DNA from 4 places in the Klebsiella sp. PK01 genome. Region 2 is predicted to be linked to each of the others. Evidence: predicted binding sites of a transcription regulator. Region 2 holds the regulator's gene; each other region holds the start of a gene.
The links. The regulator CRP, encoded in region 2, controls carbon source genes, mostly activating them, when cyclic AMP is high. The targets are predictions, from matches to a motif close to ATGTGANNNNNNTCACAT.
Positions count from the first base shown of each region.

Region 1: AC22LX_RS02685 (sugar transporter) is a predicted target of CRP. The motif match lies at 3,819-3,836, and genes of this name have one in related genera.
Region 3: rbsD (D-ribose pyranase) is a predicted target of CRP. The motif match lies at 2,057-2,074, and genes of this name have one in related genera.
Region 4: udp (uridine phosphorylase) is a predicted target of CRP. The motif match lies at 3,559-3,576, and genes of this name have one in related genera.

Region 1 covers NZ_JBYEZM010000001.1:555,820-560,921, reverse strand. Annotated here, with positions in the region: gene eamA (O-acetylserine/cysteine exporter) at 1-411, shown strand, start outside; gene marB (multiple antibiotic resistance protein MarB) at 486-692, opposite strand; gene marA (MDR efflux pump AcrAB transcriptional activator MarA) at 723-1,106, opposite strand; gene marR (multiple antibiotic resistance transcriptional regulator MarR) at 1,124-1,558, opposite strand; gene AC22LX_RS02690 (MarC family NAAT transporter) at 1,821-2,489, shown strand; gene AC22LX_RS02685 (sugar transporter) at 2,543-3,787, opposite strand; gene AC22LX_RS02680 (PhzF family phenazine biosynthesis protein) at 3,940-4,737, shown strand; gene AC22LX_RS02675 (SDR family NAD(P)-dependent oxidoreductase) at 4,741-5,102, opposite strand, start outside.
Region 2 covers NZ_JBYEZM010000005.1:467,692-472,793, reverse strand. Annotated here, with positions in the region: gene AC22LX_RS18490 (phosphoribulokinase) at 57-926, shown strand; gene AC22LX_RS18485 (OsmC family protein) at 989-1,393, opposite strand; gene crp (cAMP-activated global transcriptional regulator CRP) at 1,698-2,330, shown strand; gene AC22LX_RS18475 (YccS/YhfK family putative transporter) at 2,381-4,459, shown strand; gene argD (bifunctional acetylornithine/succinyldiaminopimelate transaminase) at 4,449-5,102, opposite strand, start outside.
Region 3 covers NZ_JBYEZM010000005.1:5,424-10,525, reverse strand. Annotated here, with positions in the region: gene kup (low affinity potassium transporter Kup) at 107-1,975, shown strand; gene rbsD (D-ribose pyranase) at 2,162-2,581, shown strand; gene rbsA (ribose ABC transporter ATP-binding protein RbsA) at 2,592-4,097, shown strand; gene rbsC (ribose ABC transporter permease) at 4,103-5,068, shown strand; gene rbsB (ribose ABC transporter substrate-binding protein RbsB) at 5,096-5,102, shown strand, end outside.
Region 4 covers NZ_JBYEZM010000012.1:17,389-22,490, reverse strand. Annotated here, with positions in the region: gene metR (HTH-type transcriptional regulator MetR) at 1-179, opposite strand, end outside; gene metE (5-methyltetrahydropteroyltriglutamate--homocysteine S-methyltransferase) at 297-2,561, shown strand; gene AC22LX_RS23820 (dienelactone hydrolase family protein) at 2,621-3,433, opposite strand; gene udp (uridine phosphorylase) at 3,700-4,461, shown strand; gene rmuC (DNA recombination protein RmuC) at 4,599-5,102, shown strand, end outside.

The sequences.
Region 1 (5,102 bases), on a different contig from region 2:
AAGAAAATTATGTCTCATCAGCATAAGCCGCCGATTATGTCGCTGGTGGTGTGGAGCGCGTTGATTCCGGTGTTACCGTTCATGCTGGCGTCTGGCATTATTGATGGCCCGCAGGCGATGGCGGCAAGCCTGGTTAATATCGACGCCACGACCGTGCTGTCGCTGATGTATCTGGCGTTTGTCGCCACCATCGTTGGTTACGGTATCTGGGGGGCGCTGCTCGGGCGTTATGAAACCTGGCGGGTGGCACCGCTGTCGCTGTTGGTGCCGGTAGTAGGGATGGCGAGCGCGGCTCTGCTGCTTGGTGAACGGCTCAATGGCCTACAGCTGTTGGGGGCGGCGCTGATTATGGGCGGGCTCTATATTAACGTGTTCGGTCTGCGGCTTGCGCGCCGCGGCACAGCGCGGTAATGACCGTCCCGACGAAGCCGGGATAAAAAAGCCCCGCTTCAGCGGGGCTTGAGTCATTGCGGAATGGGCGGGCGTTAGTTGTAATACGGTACGCCCAGCTCATCCGATTTATCATTGCCGGCAGCCATGTGATTAAAATCAAACGGCGAGTCGTTATGTTCCGAAGGAATGATCATCGCATCCCGGTTATTGTGGCGAACCGGAGTGGTGGTTTGCTCCGCGTAACTCTGGCTTGCAGCCAGCGCCACTAGCACGATGGCGGCGGTAGCGAATAATTTCATGATTTCCTCGATACGTCTTTATGCAGGCGATTAACAACAATAATTATTTAGCGGCATCAGGTAGCGGGATTCACCCGGAACGTTGGTGATGCGATATTTATGCGGCGGTACATCGAAATAGTTTTTAAACGTCCGCGTCAGCGTCTGCTGCGATTCAAAACCGTAGCGCTCGGCCAGATACAAAATCGGCTCATTGCTCTGCTTGAGTTTTTGCGCGATTTCCGTCAGCTTGCGGCTGCGGATGTACTGGCCCAGCGAGTGGCCGGTCTCTTTCTTAAACATTCTTTGCAGGTGCCATTTGGAGTAACCTGAGCGCTCCGAAACTTTCTCCAGCGATAATGGAGATTCCAGGTTCTCTTCGATCCACGACAAAATACTATGGATAGTGATGGCGTCGTTATTGCGTCTGGACATCATCTTACCTCTTCTTATTACGGCAGGACTTTCTTGAGCAGTTGCTCAAGCATGACCACTTCGTCTGCCGTTAGATTTTTTGTTAGTTCCTGGTGCAATTTTTGACCCACAACCTGATGACAGTGCTCACAAAGGGCTGCGCCTTCTGGTGTCAGCTGCACCAGAACGCCGCGCTTATCATTTGGGTTGGGCAACCGTTCTATCCAGCCTTTGCAGACGAGTCTGTCGAGCATGCGCGTCATTGCGCCTGGATCGACCGACAGGACGGTCTTCAGCTCAACGGGTGTTGTACATACTTCACAGCGAATGGAGCAGAGCACCCGGAACTGGGTGGCGGTGATATCCATGGGTGAAAGATAGTCGTTGAGCAGTCGATCTTTTTTCTGGTTAACCATCTGGATCAATCGGCCAAGAGGGATCATCTCGTTGAACAGATTGTTAGTGTTTTCCATGATAGTTGCCCAGGCAATTATTTAGTTGCGATGGATATTATTGCCGCGGCAATCATAAGTCAACATTATGAATTCGCCGATGCCACGATTTGCTAAAGATTGATAATTTGACGGTTGTCACTTTTTCTCATTTTACTAACGCTTGTTATTTTTTATCGACGTGATTTTTTTCGTGGATGTGGCATCTGAGTCGCTGCTGTCGATATACTCACGGGGTGAAACTGTACTGAAAAAATGATACTTAACGGGATGTTGACTCACTATGCTGGAACTCTTTAAAGCAATAGGGCTCGGTCTGGCGGTGATTTTACCGCTGGCGAACCCGCTCACCACCGTGGCGCTGTTCCTCGGCCTGGCGGGCAATATGAACAACGCCGAGCGTAACCGGCAATCGCTGATGGCATCGGTGTATGTCTTTGCGATCCTGATGGTGGCGTGGTATGCCGGCCAGGTGGTCATGAATACCTTTGGCATTTCCATTCCCGGCCTGCGCATCGCCGGCGGCCTGATCGTGGCTTTTATCGGTTTTCGGATGCTGTTTCCGCAGCAGAAAGCTCATGATTCGATGGAAGCGAAAATCAAATCGGAAGAGCTGCAGGATGAACCCACGGCGAATATCGCCTTCGTGCCGTTGGCGATGCCCAGCACCGCCGGGCCGGGCACCATCGCGATGATTATTAGCTCCGCCTCGACGGTAAAACACGGCGTCGATTTCCCGGAATGGGTCGTGCTGGCCGCGCCGCCGATTATTTTTGCGCTGGTGGGGATCATTCTGTGGGGCTGCCTGCGTAGCTCAGGGGCGATCATGCGGCTGGTGGGGAAAGGCGGTATCGAGGCGATTTCCCGCCTGATGGGTTTCCTGCTGGTCTGCATGGGCGTGCAGTTCATTATTAACGGCGTGCTGGAAATTATCACCAACTATCACGCCTGAGGGCAGCAATACGATTCACGCGCCCGGCAGTAAGCGGCCGGGCTTCGTGAAGGCTAATGGGAGTGGTGCGGCTGCTGCTCATCGCCCGGCGAAGGCCAGCGGCGAAAAATCATCACAGCCCAGACCAGCGCCACCAGCGCCGGTACGGCGCCAACGTAGCCTATCGCCGACATCGACAGTTGCGTACTCACCTGGCTGCCGACCAGCGCGCCGGCGCCAATACCAATATTGAAAATTCCCGAAAACAGCGACATCGCCACATCGGTAGCATCCGAAGCCAGCGCCAGCACTTTCACCTGCATGCCGAGGCCGATGACCATAATCGCGATCCCCCAGAACACGCTGAGCAGCATGAGCTGGTTGGCGTTCCTTGAGGCAGGTAGCAGCAACAGCAGGCATACCAGAAGCAGGCCGATAGCGGTGGTAATCAGCCCGGAAGCATGTTGGTTTCCCAGCTTGCCGAAGACAATACTACCAATAATACCCGCGCCGCCGAGCACCAACAGCAGCAGAGTGGCGAAATTAGCGCTCAACCCTGCGACGTTCTGCACGAAGGGTTCAATATAGCTGTATGCCGTGTAGTGGGCGGTCACCACGATAACCGTCAGCAGATAAATACCGAGCAGCGCCGGACGGCGGAACAGCACCGGCAGGCTCTTGAGCGAACCGGAATGTTCGCTTGGCAGCGCCGGCAATAGTTTTGCCAGGCAGACCAGCGTCGCTAAAGCGCCAAGACCAATAGCCAGGAAGGTTGTACGCCAGCCGAAATATTGTCCGACGATACGGCCAATAGGAATGCCGAACACCATGGCCAGCGCGGTACCGGTGGCGATAAGGCTAAGCGCCTGGGCGCGCTTGCCGGGAGGGGCCATACGGATAGCCAGCGCGGAGGTGATCGACCAGAACACCGCGTGGGCGAAGGCGATGCCAATGCGGCTCACCACCAGCACCGTGAAGTTCCACGCGAAAAATGACAATACGTGGCTGGCGATAAATAACACGAACAGGCCAATGAGCAGGCGACGGCGCTCCATCTTGCTGGTCAGCAGCATGAACGGCAGCGACATCAATGCCACTACCCAGGCATAAATGGTCAACATGATCCCGACCTGGGCCGTTTCCATACCGAAGCTGTCGGCAATATCAGACAGCAGGCCGACCGGAGCAAATTCAGTGGTATTAAAGATAAAGGCGGCAATTGCCAGCGTGACGACCCGCAGCCACGCGACTTTGCGTGAGACCGTATTTGTAAGCATAAATTCCGGGCTGGTAGTAATGAGAAGAAGAGGAGGCGATATTAAAACGAATGCTGCTGAAAATACAATCACTTTGTGATCTGTATCTCATTTTTTTCTGACGCCTGTGGCAGCTAACAACTTAATTTTTCGGCTAATAGTGTGCGGGAATGGTTTATGTGTCATGTTGATAGCCGATAAAAAAGGGGAGCACGATGAAAGAAATCAGTTTTTACCTGGTCGATGCCTTCAGCGATCGCAATTTTGGCGGCAACGCGGCGGCAGTATGCCCGCTCAGCGAATGGCTGCCTGATGAAACGCTCTTAAAAATGGCGCAGCAGCATAATCAATCCGAAACGGCGTTTTTTGTCCGCACCGACGCTGGCTATGAGCTGCGCTGGTTCACGACGCTTGATGAGATTAACCTCTGCGGCCACGCCACGCTCGCGGCATCGCACGTGATTTTTGAATATCTCGACCACCCCTCGGCAACTATCGTATTCAGCACCCGTTTTGTCGGTGAACTACGGGTAACGCGCAGCGGCGACTGGCTGACGCTGGATTTCCCCGCCTGGCAAACCACGCCGGTGCATGACGTACCGCCGGCGCTGTTCGCCGGGTTGGGCATCGATGACGCGCTGGAGGTGCGGGAAGGGCGTGATTATCTGGTGGTTCTGCGCGACCGGGCGCAGGTTGAAGCGGTGCGCCCGAATATGGCGCTGCTGGAGACGCTGGATAAGATGATTTGCATTAGCGCGGCCGACGAAGAGTACGATTTTGTCAGCCGCTTTTTCTGCCCCGGTGAATCGGTACCGGAAGATCCGGTAACCGGGTCAACCCACAGTATGCTGATCCCCTACTGGGGAGCGAAGCTCAATAAAAACGACCTGCTGGCGCGCCAGGTGTCGGCGCGCAGCGGCGAGCTGCGCTGCCAATGGCTCGATGACCGCGTACTGATTAGCGGCCAGGCGACCACCTATCTGCGCGGCACGGTCTATTTGCGCGAAGGTTAATTCCTAACCAAGCGAGGCGCCGCCACACATCACCAGCTCTTGTCCGGTCATGGCCGCGGCTCCTTCGCTAAGTAGCCAGCTCACCAGCGACGCCACCTCCTGTGGCTTAATCAATCTACCGAACGGCGGCGCCTTCGGCGGCGAACTCTCGCGCCCTGGCTGGCGCAGCATTGGCGTATCGGTGGCGCCGGGGGCGATAACGTTAACGGTAATGCCCGCAGCGGCAAGTTCCGCCGCCCAGCTTCTTGCCAGTGCCACCAGCGCCGCTTTGGTTGCCGTATACTGAGAACGGCCTGCCGCTCCGCGCGAGGTCCGGCTACCCAAAAGGATAATCCTACCGCCGCGGCCCATAACGGGCGCAAAGC
Region 2 (5,102 bases):
ACCGCGAGTGCCTGGCGCGATACGGCGACACACCATCACTTAATCAGGGAGTTGTTATGTCTGCCAAACATCCAGTGATCGCAGTCACGGGCTCCAGCGGCGCGGGCACCACCACCACCAGCCTCGCGTTTCGCAAAATTTTCTCGCAACTGAACCTGCATGCCGCGGAGGTCGAAGGGGATAGCTTCCATCGCTATACTCGCCCGGAAATGGACATGGCGATCCGCAAGGCGCGCGATCAGGGCAAACACATCAGCTACTTTGGCCCGGAAGCCAATGACTTCAGCCTGCTTGAACGCACCTTTTTAGAGTACGGCGAATTCGGCAAGGGCCAGTCGCGCAAATACCTCCATACCTACGATGAAGCGGTTCCCTGGAATCAGGTTCCCGGCACCTTTACCCCATGGCAACCGCTGCCTGAACCGACCGACGTGTTGTTTTATGAAGGGCTGCACGGCGGCGTGGTGACGCCGCAGCATGACGTGGCGAAACATGTCGACCTGCTGGTCGGCGTGGTGCCGATCGTCAACCTTGAATGGATCCAGAAGCTCATTCGCGATACCAGCGAACGCGGCCATTCGCGCGAAGCGGTGATGGACTCGGTGGTGCGTTCGATGGAAGACTATATCAATTTCATCACCCCGCAGTTCTCACGCACCCATATCAACTTCCAGCGTGTGCCGACGGTCGATACCTCGAATCCGTTTGCCGCCAAAGGCATTCCATCGCTCGACGAAAGCTTCGTGGTGATTCACTTTCGCAATTTGCAGGGGATTGATTACCCCTGGCTGTTGGCGATGCTACAGGGGTCGTTTATCTCGCATATGAACACCCTGGTGGTGCCAGGCGGTAAGATGGGGCTGGCGATGGAGCTCATTATGGCGCCGCTGGTCGAGCGCTTGATGGAAGGCAAAACCATTAGTTAAGGGCAAAATAAAACCCCGGTCGCCGTGCTGCCGGGGTTAGTGTCCCGCTACGTCAATTCGTCTCAGGCTTCGATCACTTCGTAAGAGTGGGTGATGTTGACGGCCTTTTCCAGCATCAGCGCCACCGAGCAGTACTTCTCCGCGGATAAATCCACCGCACGGGACACCGCCGCATCCTTCAGCTCTTTACCGGTGACGATAAAGTGCAGATTGATATGGGTGAACAGGCGCGGCGCCTCTTCACGGCGTTCAGAGGTCAGCTTCACTTCGCAGTTGGTGACGTTTTGACGCCCTTTTTGCAGGATAGACACCACGTCAATTGCGCTACAGCCGCCCGCCGCCATCAGCACCATTTCCATCGGGCTGGGCGCTTTGTCCCCGGAGTTGCCATCCATTAAAATCTGGTGGCCGGAGGCCGACTCACCGATGAAGGTTAGACCTTCCACCCATTTCACACGCGCTTGCATAAAATTTAACTCCGCTGTTGCAATTTTCCTGACAGATTACGCGCACATAACAAATCTCGCAACGGAAGGCGACCTGGGTCATGCTGAAGCGAGACACCAGGAGACATGCGGTGAAAGCTATGCTAAAACAGTCTGGATGCTACAGTAATACATTGATGTACCGCATGTATGCTGAGGAGTTCACATTACAGGCTGCATAAATTGAGCAGCCAGCTTCCCAGGCATAGGGAAAAATACGATTGCATGCCCGGATGCCGTGTAGTGTCGGCGTCCGGAGATAGCTTATAACAGAGGATAACCGCGCATGGTGCTTGGCAAACCGCAAACAGACCCTACCCTTGAATGGTTCTTGTCTCATTGCCACATTCATAAGTACCCATCAAAGAGCACGCTGATTCACCAGGGTGAGAAAGCGGAAACGCTTTACTACATCGTAAAAGGCTCCGTGGCTGTACTCATCAAGGATGAAGAAGGTAAAGAGATGATCCTCTCTTACCTCAACCAGGGCGATTTCATCGGTGAATTAGGCCTGTTTGAAGAAGGTCAGGAACGTAGTGCCTGGGTACGTGCGAAAACCGCATGTGAAGTGGCCGAGATCTCTTACAAAAAATTCCGTCAGTTAATCCAGGTGAACCCGGACATCCTGATGCGCCTCTCTTCGCAGATGGCGCGTCGTCTGCAGGTCACTTCCGAGAAAGTCGGTAACCTTGCTTTCCTCGACGTGACGGGCCGTATCGCTCAGACCTTACTGAATCTGGCGAAACAGCCTGATGCCATGACCCACCCGGACGGGATGCAGATCAAAATCACCCGCCAGGAAATTGGCCAGATCGTCGGCTGTTCTCGTGAGACGGTTGGCCGTATTCTGAAGATGCTGGAAGATCAAAATCTGATCTCCGCACACGGTAAAACTATCGTCGTCTACGGTACCCGTTAAGTCGCTAAACGGCGTATTGCTCCGCGCAGTACGCCGTTTTTGTTTCTCCCATGTGGCGCAGGCTGATTTACCACCCGGAAGTCAACTACGCACTGCGGCAAACGCTGGTGCTGTGTCTACCTGTGGCCATCGGGCTTCTGCTCGGCCATCTGCAGCAAGGGTTGCTGTTCTCGTTAGTTCCCGCCTGTTGCAATATCGCCGGTCTCGACACCCCGCATAAACGCTTTTTCAAACGCCTGATCGTTGGCGGCTGCCTGTTTGCCGGCAGCAGCCTGATTGTGCAATTGCTTCTGGCGCGGGACATCCCGTTGCCGCTTATCCTCAGCGCGCTGGCGCTGATTCTCGGCGTGACGGCGGAAATCAGTTCGCTGCACGCTCGCCTGTTGCCGGCATCGCTTATCGCCGCCATTTTTACCTTAAGCCTGGCCGGCAATATGCCCATCTGGGAGCCGCTGCTTATCTATGCGCTGGGAACCTTGTGGTACGGACTCTTTAACTGGTTCTGGTTTTGGCTCTGGCGGGAGCAGCCGCTGCGCGAGTCGTTAAGCCTGCTTTACCGCGAACTGGCTAATTATTGCGAGGCCAAATATAGCCTCCTGACGCAGCACACTGACCCGACGACCTCCCTGCCGCCGCTGCTTACCCGCCAGCAGAAGGTGGTCGATTTAATTACCCAATGCTACCAGCAGATGCATATGTTAGCCGCCAACCAGCGTAGCGATCATAAGCGCCTGCTGCGCGCGTTCCAGGTTGGGCTGGATCTGCAGGAACATATTTCAGTGAGCCTGCACCAGCCGGAAGAGGTACAAAAACTGGTGGAGCGCAGCCATGCGGAAGCGGTTATCCGCTGGAACGCGCAGACCGTCGCCGCGCGTCTGCGGGTGCTGGCGGATGATATTCTCTACCACCGCTACCCGCGTCGCTTCCAGATGGATAAGCAAATCGGCGCGCTGGAAAAAATCGCTTATCAGCATCCCGATAACCCGGTAGGCCAGTTCTGCGCCTGGCACTTCAGTCGTATCGCCCGCGTGCTGCGCACCCAGCGCCCGCTGTACGCACGTAACCTGATGGCGGATAAAGAACGGCGCCTACCGCTACTACCGGCGCTGAAGAACTACCTGTCATTGAAATCCCCGGCGCTGCGCAACGCCGCGCGCATCAGCGTAATGTTGAGCATCGCCAGCCTGATGGGCAGCGCCCTACATCTGCCGAAGCCGTACTGGATCCTGATGACCGTGCTGTTCGTGACGCAAAACGGTTACGGCGCCACCCGCGTGCGGATTGTCCACCGGGCGGCAGGCACCCTGGCGGGCCTGGTGATCGCCTGGCTGACCCTACATTTCCACGTACCGGAGAGCTACACGTTAAGCGGTATGTTGTTCATCACGCTGCTGAGCTATCTCATCATCCGTAAACACTACGGCTGGGCGATGGTGGGCTTTACCGTCACCGCGGTATATACCCTGCAGTTGCTAACGCTTAACGGCGAGCAGTTCATCGTCGCCCGCTTTATCGATACCATCATTGGCTGTCTGATCGCCTTTGGCGGGATGGTCTGGCTATGGCCGCAATGGCAGAGCGGCCTGCTACGTAAAAACGCCCACGATGCCCTGGAGGCCGATCAGGAGGCTATTCGGCTGATCCTTAGCGCCGATCCGCAGGCCCCGGCGTTGGCCTACCAGCGTATGCGCGTCAACCAGGCGCACAACGCCCTGTATAACTCGCTTAACCAGGCGATGCAGGAACCGGGCTTTAACTCGCACTATCTGGAAGATATGAAGCTGTGGGTAACCCATAGCCAGTTTATCGTTGAGCATATCAACGCCATGACCACGCTGGCGCGCGAGCATACGATGCTAACGCCTGACCTGGCGCAGCGGTATCTGGAATCGTGTGAAATTGCCCTGCAGCGCTGTCAGCAGCGTCTGGATTCAGACGGGCCGGGCAGCGCGGGCGATGTGAATATTATGGAATCCCAGGACGGGGAAGTGTTGCGTGGGCCGCTCAGCACCCTTGAGCAGCATTTGCAGCGGATCCTCGGCCATCTGAACACCATGCACACCATTTCGTCGGTGGCATGGCGTCAGCGTCCGCATCACGGCATCTGGCTACGCACGACTAAGCGCTAAGTACGTTTTTAACCGCCTGCGCGAAGCGCGCCATCCCTTCGGCGATATCGCTATCATCAATCACCAGCGACGGCACAAAGCGCATTACGTCCGGCCCGGCGTTTAACACCATCACCCCGGCCTCCGCCGCGGCATAGAGGAAATCGCGCGCGCGTCCGTGATGCTGCGGCTTAAGCGCGGCGCCGATTAACAGTCCCATGCCGCGGATGTCGCTGAACAGATCAAACTGCGCATCGATCTGCTGCAGGTGTTCAACAAACAGCGCCCGTTTGGCATTGACGCCCGCCAGCACCTGCGGCGTGTTAATCAGGTTGAAAGCCGCGGTCGCCACCGCACAGGCCAGCGGATTGCCGCCGTAGGTGGAGCCATGGGAACCGGCATGGAAGGCGCTGGCGATTTCATTGGTGGTTAACATCGCGCTAATCGGGAAACCGCCGCCGAGCGCTTTCGCGCTGGTCAGGATGTCCGGCGTCACGCCGTAATGCATATAGGCGAACAATGAACCGGTACGGCCCATACCGCACTGCACTTCATCAAATACCAGCAGCGCCTGATGCTGGTCGCACAGATCGCGCAGCCCCTGCAGGAACGCTGGCGTCGCCGCCATCACCCCGCCCTCGCCCTGAATCGGCTCAACCACCAC
Region 3 (5,102 bases), 460 kb from region 2:
GGTGTCAGTTAGGGGTACGATTCAGCAAATAATCGTGCATACTGTGCGCTTTTTGTGGGCCAAGGGACTAGGCACACATTTGTTTTATAAACGAAAAGACTAGTCTATGAGCACTGATAATAAACAATCGTTGCCGGCAATAACGCTGGCGGCAATCGGCGTGGTTTACGGCGATATCGGTACCAGTCCACTGTATACCCTTCGCGAATGTCTGTCAGGCCAGTTTGGCTTTGGCGTTGAACGCGATGCGGTTTTTGGCTTTCTGTCGCTGATTTTCTGGCTGTTGATCTTTACCGTATCAATAAAATACATCACCTTCGTGATGCGGGCGGATAACGCCGGCGAGGGCGGGATCTTGACGCTGATGTCGCTGGCGGGGCGCAACACCTCGGCAAAGATGACCTCCGTATTGGTGATCCTCGGCCTGATTGGCGGTAGCTTCTTCTATGGTGAAGTGGTAATAACCCCGGCAATATCGGTGATGTCGGCGATAGAGGGGTTGGAAATTATCGCCCCACAGCTGGATACCTGGATTGTCCCCATCTCCATTATTGTGCTGACCCTGCTTTTTGCTATTCAAAAACACGGAACCGGGATGGTCGGCAAGCTGTTCGCGCCAATTATGCTTATCTGGTTCCTGTTGCTGGCGGTGCTTGGCGCGCGCAGTATTCTCGATAACCCGGAAGTTCTGCAGGCGCTGAACCCTTACTGGGCAGTGAACTTCTTCCTGCAGTACAAAACGGTCTCCTTTATTGCGCTCGGCGCGGTGGTGCTGTCGATTACCGGTGTGGAAGCGCTGTATGCCGATATGGGTCACTTCGGCAAACTACCGATTCGCGTAGCGTGGTTCTCGGTAGTACTGCCATCACTGGTGCTTAACTATTTTGGCCAGGGCGCGCTGCTGTTGAAGCACCCGGAAGCCATTAAAAACCCGTTCTTCCTGTTGGCGCCGGAATGGGCGCTGATCCCGATGCTGATTATCGCGACCCTGGCGACGGTTATCGCCTCGCAGGCGGTGATTTCCGGGGTCTTCTCGCTGACTCGCCAGGCCGTGCGTCTGGGCTATCTGTCGCCAATGCGCATTATCCATACTTCGGAAATGGAGTCCGGGCAGATTTACATCCCGTTCATTAACTGGCTGCTGTACGTTTCTGTGGTCATCGTCATTGTCAGCTTCGAGCACTCTTCTAATCTGGCGGCGGCGTACGGTATTGCGGTAACGGGCACCATGGTGTTGACCTCCATTCTGTCGGCGACCGTGGCGCGCAAAAACTGGCACTGGAATAAGCTGTTTGTCGGCCTGATGCTGGTGGCCTTCCTGTGTATCGATATTCCGCTATTCTCGGCGAACCTCGATAAAATCGTCTCCGGCGGTTGGTTGCCGTTATCACTGGGTCTGGTGATGTTTACGGTGATGACCACCTGGAAGAGCGAGCGTTTCCGCCTGTTGCGCCGGATGCATGAGCATGGCAACTCGCTGGAAGCGATGATCTCCTCGCTGGAGAAATCGCCGCCGGTGCGCGTGCCGGGTACCGCGGTCTATATGTCTCGCGCCCTGAACGTGATCCCATTTGCGCTGCTGCATAACCTGAAACACAACAAGGTGCTGCATGAACGCGTGATCCTGCTGACCCTGCGCACCGAAGATGCTCCGTATGTGCATAACGTTCGCCGCGTGCAGATTGAGCAACTGTCGCCGTCGTTCTGGCGCGTTGTAGCAAGCTATGGCTGGCGTGAAACGCCGAACGTCGAAGAGGTGTTCCATCGCTGCGGCCTGGAAGGGCTGAGCTGCCGAATGATGGAAACGTCGTTCTTTATGTCCCACGAGTCGCTGATTATCGGCAAACGGCCATGGTATCTGCGCCTGCGCGGCAAACTGTATCTGCTGTTGCAGCGTAACGCTCTGCGCGCGCCGGATCAGTTTGAAATCCCGCCGAACCGGGTTATCGAACTCGGTACTCAGGTAGAAATCTGATGTCAAAAAGCCCTTCAATAATGAAGGGCTTTTTTGTCTCTCACATCTCGATGCAATTTCCTGCCCACGCCTTGCGAAACGTTTCGATGGCGATCACATTTATCTCTTTTGATGATGGTTTTTTGCTCCTGCATTTACAATACTAATGTTAGCGAAACGTTTCGCTAGTGGAGCAAAAGAGAAAAAATGAAAAAAGGCACCGTACTTAACGCTGATATTTCTTCCGTTATCTCCCGCCTCGGTCATACCGATATGCTGGTTGTTTGCGACGCCGGGTTGCCGGTTCCCCGCAGCAGCGCGCGAATCGATATGGCGCTTACTCAGGGCGTACCTTCATTTATGCAGGTTCTGGAGGTCGTAACGACGGAAATGCAGGTTGAGGCGGCGGTCATCGCGGAAGAGATTAAAACCCATAATCCGCAACTCCACGCGACGTTGCTCAATCATCTTGAGCAGCTGCAGCAGCACCAGGGAAATACGATTGAAATTCGTTACACCAGTCATGAGCAGTTCAAAAAACAAACCGCAGATAGTCAGGCGGTAATTCGCAGCGGGGAGTGTTCCCCGTATGCGAATATTATTCTCTGTGCCGGCGTCACTTTCTGAGGTCGCCGCCATGGAAGCTTTATTACAGCTGAAAGGGATCGATAAAGCGTTCCCTGGCGTCAAAGCGCTCTCCGGCGCGGCGCTGAATGTCTATGCTGGCCGGGTAATGGCGCTGGTAGGGGAAAATGGCGCCGGTAAATCGACAATGATGAAGGTACTCACCGGTATCTATACCCGTGATGCCGGTTCTTTGCTGTGGTTAGGTAAAGAAACGACCTTTAACGGCCCAAAATCCTCACAGGAAGCCGGTATCGGCATCATTCACCAGGAACTCAACCTGATCCCGCAATTAACGATTGCCGAGAACATCTTCCTTGGCCGCGAGTTCGTTAACCGCTTTGGCAAAATCGACTGGAAAAAGATGTATGCCGAAGCGGACAAGCTGCTGGCGAAGCTGAATTTACGTTTTAACAGCCAGAAGCTGGTGGGCGATCTGTCGATTGGCGATCAGCAAATGGTGGAAATCGCCAAAGTGCTGAGCTTCGAATCGAAGGTCATCATTATGGATGAGCCCACCGATGCCCTGACCGACACCGAGACCGAATCGCTGTTCCGCGTCATCCGCGAATTGAAATCGCAGGGGCGCGGCATTGTCTATATTTCCCACCGCATGAAAGAGATCTTCGAAATCTGCGATGACGTCACCGTATTTCGCGACGGGCAATTTATTGCCGAGCGTGAAGTGGCTTCGCTGGATGAAGACCGACTGATCGAGATGATGGTTGGCCGTAAGCTGGAAGATCAATATCCGCATCTCGATAAGGCACCCGGCGCGGTACGTCTGAAGGTCGATAATCTCTGCGGATCCGGGGTGGAAAACGTGACGTTTACCCTGCGTCAGGGCGAAATCCTCGGCGTTGCCGGGCTGATGGGCGCCGGGCGTACTGAACTGATGAAGGTGCTGTACGGCGCGCTGCCGCGTAGCAGCGGTTCCGTGACGCTGGATGGCCATGAAGTCGTCACCCGTTCGCCGCAGGATGGCCTGGCGAACGGCATTGTCTATATCTCCGAAGACCGTAAGCGTGATGGCCTGGTGCTCGGAATGTCGGTCAAAGAAAACATGTCATTGACCGCGCTACGCTACTTCAGCCGGGCGGGCGGCAGCCTTAAGCATAAAGATGAACAGCAGGCGGTCAGTGATTTCATTCGGCTGTTTAATGTGAAGACGCCTTCAATGGAGCAGGCAATCGGCCTGCTTTCCGGCGGTAACCAGCAAAAAGTCGCTATCGCTCGCGGACTGATGACACGGCCGAAAGTGCTGATCCTCGATGAACCGACCCGTGGCGTCGACGTTGGGGCGAAGAAAGAGATCTACCAGCTGATTAACCAGTTTAAAGCCGATGGCCTGAGCATCATTCTCGTCTCTTCGGAGATGCCGGAAGTGCTGGGCATGAGCGATCGCATCATTGTGATGCATGAAGGGCATCTCGGCGGTGAATTCACACGCGAGCAGGCCACCCAGGAAGTATTGATGGCTGCCGCTGTGGGCAAGCTTAACCGTGTGAATCAGGAGTAAAAAAGATGACTACCCAGGCTGTTACTGGTCGCCGCTATTTCACTAAAGCGTGGCTGATGGAGCAAAAATCGCTGATCGCCCTGCTGGTGCTGATCGCGATCGTTTCGACCATGAGCCCCAACTTTTTTACCGTCAATAACCTGTTCAATATTCTGCAGCAGACTTCCGTTAACGCCATCATGGCGGTCGGGATGACGCTGGTCATTCTGACATCGGGGATCGATCTGTCCGTCGGTTCTCTGCTGGCGTTGACCGGCGCCGTCGCGGCGTCTATCGTCGGTATCGAAGTGAATGCGCTGGTGGCCGTTGCCGCCGCGCTGGCGCTCGGTGCGGCTATTGGCGCGGTGACAGGGGTGATTGTCGCGAAAGGGCGCGTGCAGGCGTTTATCGCCACTTTGGTAATGATGCTGCTGCTGCGCGGCGTGACGATGGTTTACACCAACGGCAGCCCGATCAACACCGGCTTTAGCGATAACGCCGATCTGTTCGGCTGGTTCGGTATCGGACGCCCGCTTGGGATCCCGACGCCGGTATGGATTATGGCGATTGTCTTCCTGGCGGCCTGGTACATGCTGCACCATACTCGCCTGGGCCGTTATATTTATGCCCTGGGCGGTAACGAAGCGGCGACGCGGCTTTCCGGCATCAGCGTGAATAGAGTGAAAATCATCGTCTATGCGCTGTGCGGAATGTTGGCTTCACTGGCCGGGATCATCGAAGTGGCGCGTCTTTCCTCTGCGCAGCCGACGGCGGGGACGGGCTATGAATTAGACGCGATCGCAGCGGTCGTACTTGGCGGCACTAGCCTGGCCGGTGGTAAAGGTCGTATCGTCGGCACGCTGATTGGCGCGTTGATTCTTGGCTTCCTGAACAATGGTCTGAACCTTTTAGGCGTTTCTTCCTATTACCAGATGATCGTCAAAGCGGTGGTGATTTTGCTGGCGGTACTGGTAGATAACAAAAAGCAGTAACTGAGAACTCTACAGGACATCTTAACTATGAATA
Region 4 (5,102 bases), on a different contig from region 2:
GGCGTAAAGCGCAGCGGCTGGCTTTTACGCACAAATAAACGGAAGCCAAGGCGCTGTTCCAGATCGCTAAACTGGTGGGACAGGGCCGACTGGGTTTGGTGCAGGGCTGCCGCCGCGCCCGCCAGCGAACCGCTGTTCCGCAACGCCTGTAGCGTTTTCAGGTGTTTAATCTCGATCATGAATGTCCTTCACTTCGGCATGAATAATTTGCGCTTGAGGAATATACAGTACTTGCGAATTATAGCGGTGTAAACATCTGGATGGCTAAATATAAAAAATTCCATAAGGGGCATAACATGACAATCCTCAATCACACCCTCGGTTTTCCTCGCGTTGGCCTTCGCCGCGAGCTGAAAAAAGCGCAAGAGAGCTACTGGGCGGGCAACGCCACGCGTGAAGAGCTGCTGGCGGTAGGTCGCGATCTGCGCGCTCGTCACTGGGAGCAGCAGAAACAGGCGGGCATTGATCTGCTGCCGGTGGGCGATTTTGCCTGGTACGACCATGTTCTGACCACCAGCCTGCTGCTGGGCAACGTGCCGGCTCGTCATCAGAACAAAGACGGCACCGTCGATATCGATACCCTGTTCCGCATTGGTCGCGGCCGCGCGCCGACCGGTCAACCCGCTGCCGCCGCGGAAATGACCAAGTGGTTCAACACCAACTATCACTACATGGTGCCGGAATTTGTCCAGGGCCAACAGTTCAAGCTGAGCTGGACCCAACTGCTGGATGAAGTGGACGAAGCGCTGGCGCTGGGCCACAAGATTAAGCCTGTACTACTGGGGCCGGTAACCTATCTGTGGCTGGGCAAAGTAAAAGGCGAACAGTTTGATCGTCTAAGCCTGTTGAACGATATCCTTCCGGTTTACCAGCAGGTACTGGGCGAGCTGACGAAGCGCGGCATTGAGTGGGTGCAGATTGATGAGCCGGCGCTGGTTCTGGAGCTGCCGCAAGCATGGCTGGATGCCTTTAAACCGGCTTATGAAGCCCTGCAGGGGCAGGTAAAACTACTGCTGACTACCTATTTTGAAGGGATCACCGACAACCTTGATGTTATCACCGCGCTGCCGGTACAGGGGCTACACGTCGATCTGGTGCACGGCAAAGATGAGGTGGCTGAACTACATAAACGCCTGCCGGCCGACTGGCTGTTATCCGCCGGGCTGATCAATGGTCGTAACGTCTGGCGCGCCGATCTCACGGAAAAATATGCGCAAATTAAGTCGCTTGTCGGTCAACGTGAGCTATGGGTAGCCTCTTCCTGCTCCTTGCTGCATAGCCCGATCGATCTGAGCGTAGAGACCCGTCTTGATGCCGAAGTAAAAAGTTGGTTTGCTTTCGCCCTGCAGAAGTGCGGCGAACTGGCGCTGCTACGCGACGCGCTGAACAGCGGTGATACGACGGCGATCGAGGCGTGGAGCGCGCCAATTCAGGCTCGTCGCCATTCGACTCGCGTACACAACGCGGCAGTGGAAAAAAGGCTGGCGGCAATCACTGCTCAGGACAGCCAGCGCACCAGCCCTTATGCCGAGCGCGCACAGGCGCAGCGCAAACGCTTTAACCTGCCAGCATGGCCGACGACGACGATCGGTTCATTCCCGCAGACAACCGAAATTCGTACCCTACGTCTGGACTTCAAAAAGGGCAATCTTGACGCCAGCCATTATCGGACGGGTATTGCCGAACATATTAAGCAGGCGATCGTCGAACAAGAACGTCTGGGTTTAGACGTGCTGGTGCACGGAGAAGCCGAGCGAAACGACATGGTGGAGTATTTCGGTGAGCATCTGGACGGTTTCATCTTCACGCAAAACGGTTGGGTGCAAAGCTATGGCTCTCGCTGCGTGAAGCCGCCGGTGGTTATCGGCGATGTCAGCCGTCCGCAAGCGATCACCGTCGAATGGGCGAAGTACGCGCAGTCTCTTACCGACAAGCCGGTCAAAGGCATGTTGACCGGTCCGGTAACCATTCTGTGCTGGTCCTTCCCGCGCGAGGATGTCAGCCGTGAAACAATCGCGAAGCAGATTGCGCTGGCGCTGCGCGATGAAGTGGAGGATCTGGAGGCGGCCGGTATCGGTATTATCCAGATTGATGAACCGGCACTGCGCGAAGGTCTGCCGCTGAAACGCAGCGATTGGGATGCTTATTTACAGTGGGGCGTCGAAGCTTTCCGCATCAATGCCGCGGTTGCTAAGGATGACACCCAGATTCATACCCACATGTGTTATTGCGAGTTCAATGACATCATGGACTCTATCGCCGCGCTGGATGCCGATGTGATCACCATTGAAACCTCGCGTTCCGACATGGAACTGCTGGAATCGTTTGAAGAGTTTGAATATCCAAACGAAATCGGCCCGGGCGTTTATGATATCCACTCGCCAAACGTGCCGAGCGTGGAGTGGATTGAAGGGTTGCTGGAGAAAGCCGCGCAGCGTATCCCGGCGGAGCGCTTGTGGGTTAATCCGGACTGCGGCCTGAAAACCCGCGGCTGGCCGGAAACCCGCGCCGCGCTGGCGAACATGGTGCAAGCGGCGCAAAATCTGCGCGAATCAGCCTGATAGATACGCGGAAAACAACAGAGGAGGCCACGGCCTCCTCTTTTCATGTATCAGGCGAGTTACCCTTTTTTACCGCCATATTGAGCAAACCAGGCCAGCATCCGCTGCCAGCCATCTTTGGCTGACTCTTCGTGATAGCTGGCGCGATAGTCGGCATTAAAGGCGTGATCGGCCTCGGGATAGACCACGATCTCGGCGTTCGCATTTGCCGCCCGCAGCGCCTGGCGCATGGTCTCGACGGTATCCTGCGGAATACTGGCGTCTTTAGCGCCGTACAGGCCAAGTACCGGCGCGTTGAGATCGACCGCGATATCCACCGGGTGTTTTGGCGAATTCAGCGATTTTTCTCCCACCAGTTTGCCATACCAGGCGACGCCTGCCTTCAACTGCGGGTTATGCGCGGCATACAGCCAGGTAATGCGCCCACCCCAGCAAAAACCGGTGATCAGCAGACGATGGGCATCGCCGCCGTGGCGCGCCGCCCAGCTGGCGACGTGGTCGAGATCCGCCAGCACCTGTGCGTCCGGCACCTTAGTGACCAGTTCTTTGAACAGGGTAGGGATATCGTTGTACTCATTCGGATCGCCCTGGCGGAAGTAGAGTTCTGGCGCAATCGCCAGATAGCCTTCCTGCGCCAGGCGGCGGCACAGATCGCGAATATGTTCATGTACGCCGAAAATCTCCTGCACCACGATAACGATCGGCAGCGGGCCGTCGGCGTTTTTCGGGCGGGCGTGATAGGCTGGCATATTCTCGCCCTGCGATGGGATCGAGGTTTCTCCGGCGACAATCTGCTCATCCGACGTATGGACGGCGGTCGAGGCGTGCGGCGAGGCTGCAGGTGCGAATCCAGGTTGCTTGGTGGTGGTCATGGTATTCTCCGTACCCTTATTTATTAGCGCAACACTAACTATAGACCCTTTAGTTCGGGCGGTAATAAAGCACAGTGCCTGAAAGCGGCTATCTTTTGTTCTATGACCGTGAATATAACTTGTTAATGTGATGTAGTTCACTATTTGTTGAAAAACAAATGCAATCATTGTTATGCATGGTGACCATCATCACAAAAATAAGCGAGTGGCTTCTGTAAAGTACCCTTTTGCTTCTGCTGATACTTCGACCCACAGAGGAGTTTTTTATGTCCAAGTCTGATGTTTTTCATCTCGGCCTCACTAAGAACGATTTACAAGGGGCTACGCTGGCTATCGTCCCTGGCGATCCGGAGCGTGTGGAAAAGATCGCCGCGCTGATGGATAAGCCGGTTAAGCTGGCATCACATCGTGAATTTACCTCCTGGCGCGCTGAGCTGGATGGCAAACCGGTGATTGTTTGCTCCACCGGTATCGGCGGCCCGTCGACCTCTATCGCCGTGGAAGAGCTGGCGCAGCTGGGGGTTCGTACTTTCCTGCGTATCGGCACCACCGGGGCGATTCAGCCGCACATCAACGTTGGTGATGTGCTGGTGACGACCGGTTCTGTCCGTCTGGATGGCGCCAGCCTGCACTTTGCGCCGATGGAGTTTCCGGCCGTTGCTGACTTCGCTTGTACCACCGCGCTGGTGGAAGCGGCGAAATCAATTGGTGCGACCACCCATATCGGTGTAACAGCCTCCTCTGATACCTTCTATCCAGGCCAGGAGCGTTACGACACCTTCTCCGGCCGTGTCGTGAGCCGCTTCAAAGGCTCAATGGAAGAGTGGCAGGCAATGGGCGTCATGAACTATGAAATGGAATCCGCTACGCTGCTGACCATGTGCGCCAGCCAGGGCCTGCGCGCCGGGATGGTGGCAGGGGTTATCGTCAACCGTACCCAGCAAGAGATCCCTAACGCCGAAACCATGAAGCAAACCGAAAGCCACGCGGTGAAAATCGTTGTGGAAGCGGCGCGCCGCCTGCTGTAGTTCTTCACTTTTTCTCGCAAGGCCGGACCCTCCGGCCTTTCTTTTTTGCGTAGCGCCTCGCAGGAAAATCCTTTTCAACTGGACGTTTGTACAGCACAATTCTATTTTGTGTCGTAAGTGGTTGCCGGGGAGGCGTTGTGGATATCTCTATTGTGATAAGCGCCGTGGTGGCGCTGGCGGCAGGGTTAATCGTTGGCTGGCTGGCGACAAAAGCCCGCGCCGATCAAATCCGTGCCGATCTCATTGAAGAGCGCCGCGAGCTGGATATCGAACTTAGCGCCGCACGTCAGCAGCTGGTGCAGGAATCGCACTGGCGCGATGAGTGCGAACTTCTCAACAACGAGCTGCGCAGCCTGCGTGATATCAACACCTCGCTGGAGGCCGACCTGCGGGAAGTGACCACTCGTCTGGAATCTACACAGCTACACGCCGAAGATAAAATCCGCCAGATGGTCAACAGCGAGCAGCGCCTGAGCGAGCAGTTTGAAAACCTGGCGAATCGCATATTCGAACACAGCAACCGCCGGGTTGATGAACAAAACCGGCAGAGCCTGCATGGCCTGCTGACGCCGCTCCGGGAACAGCTCGACGGCTTTCGTCGCCAGGTTCAGGACAGCTTCGGCCAGGAGGCGCGTGAGCGC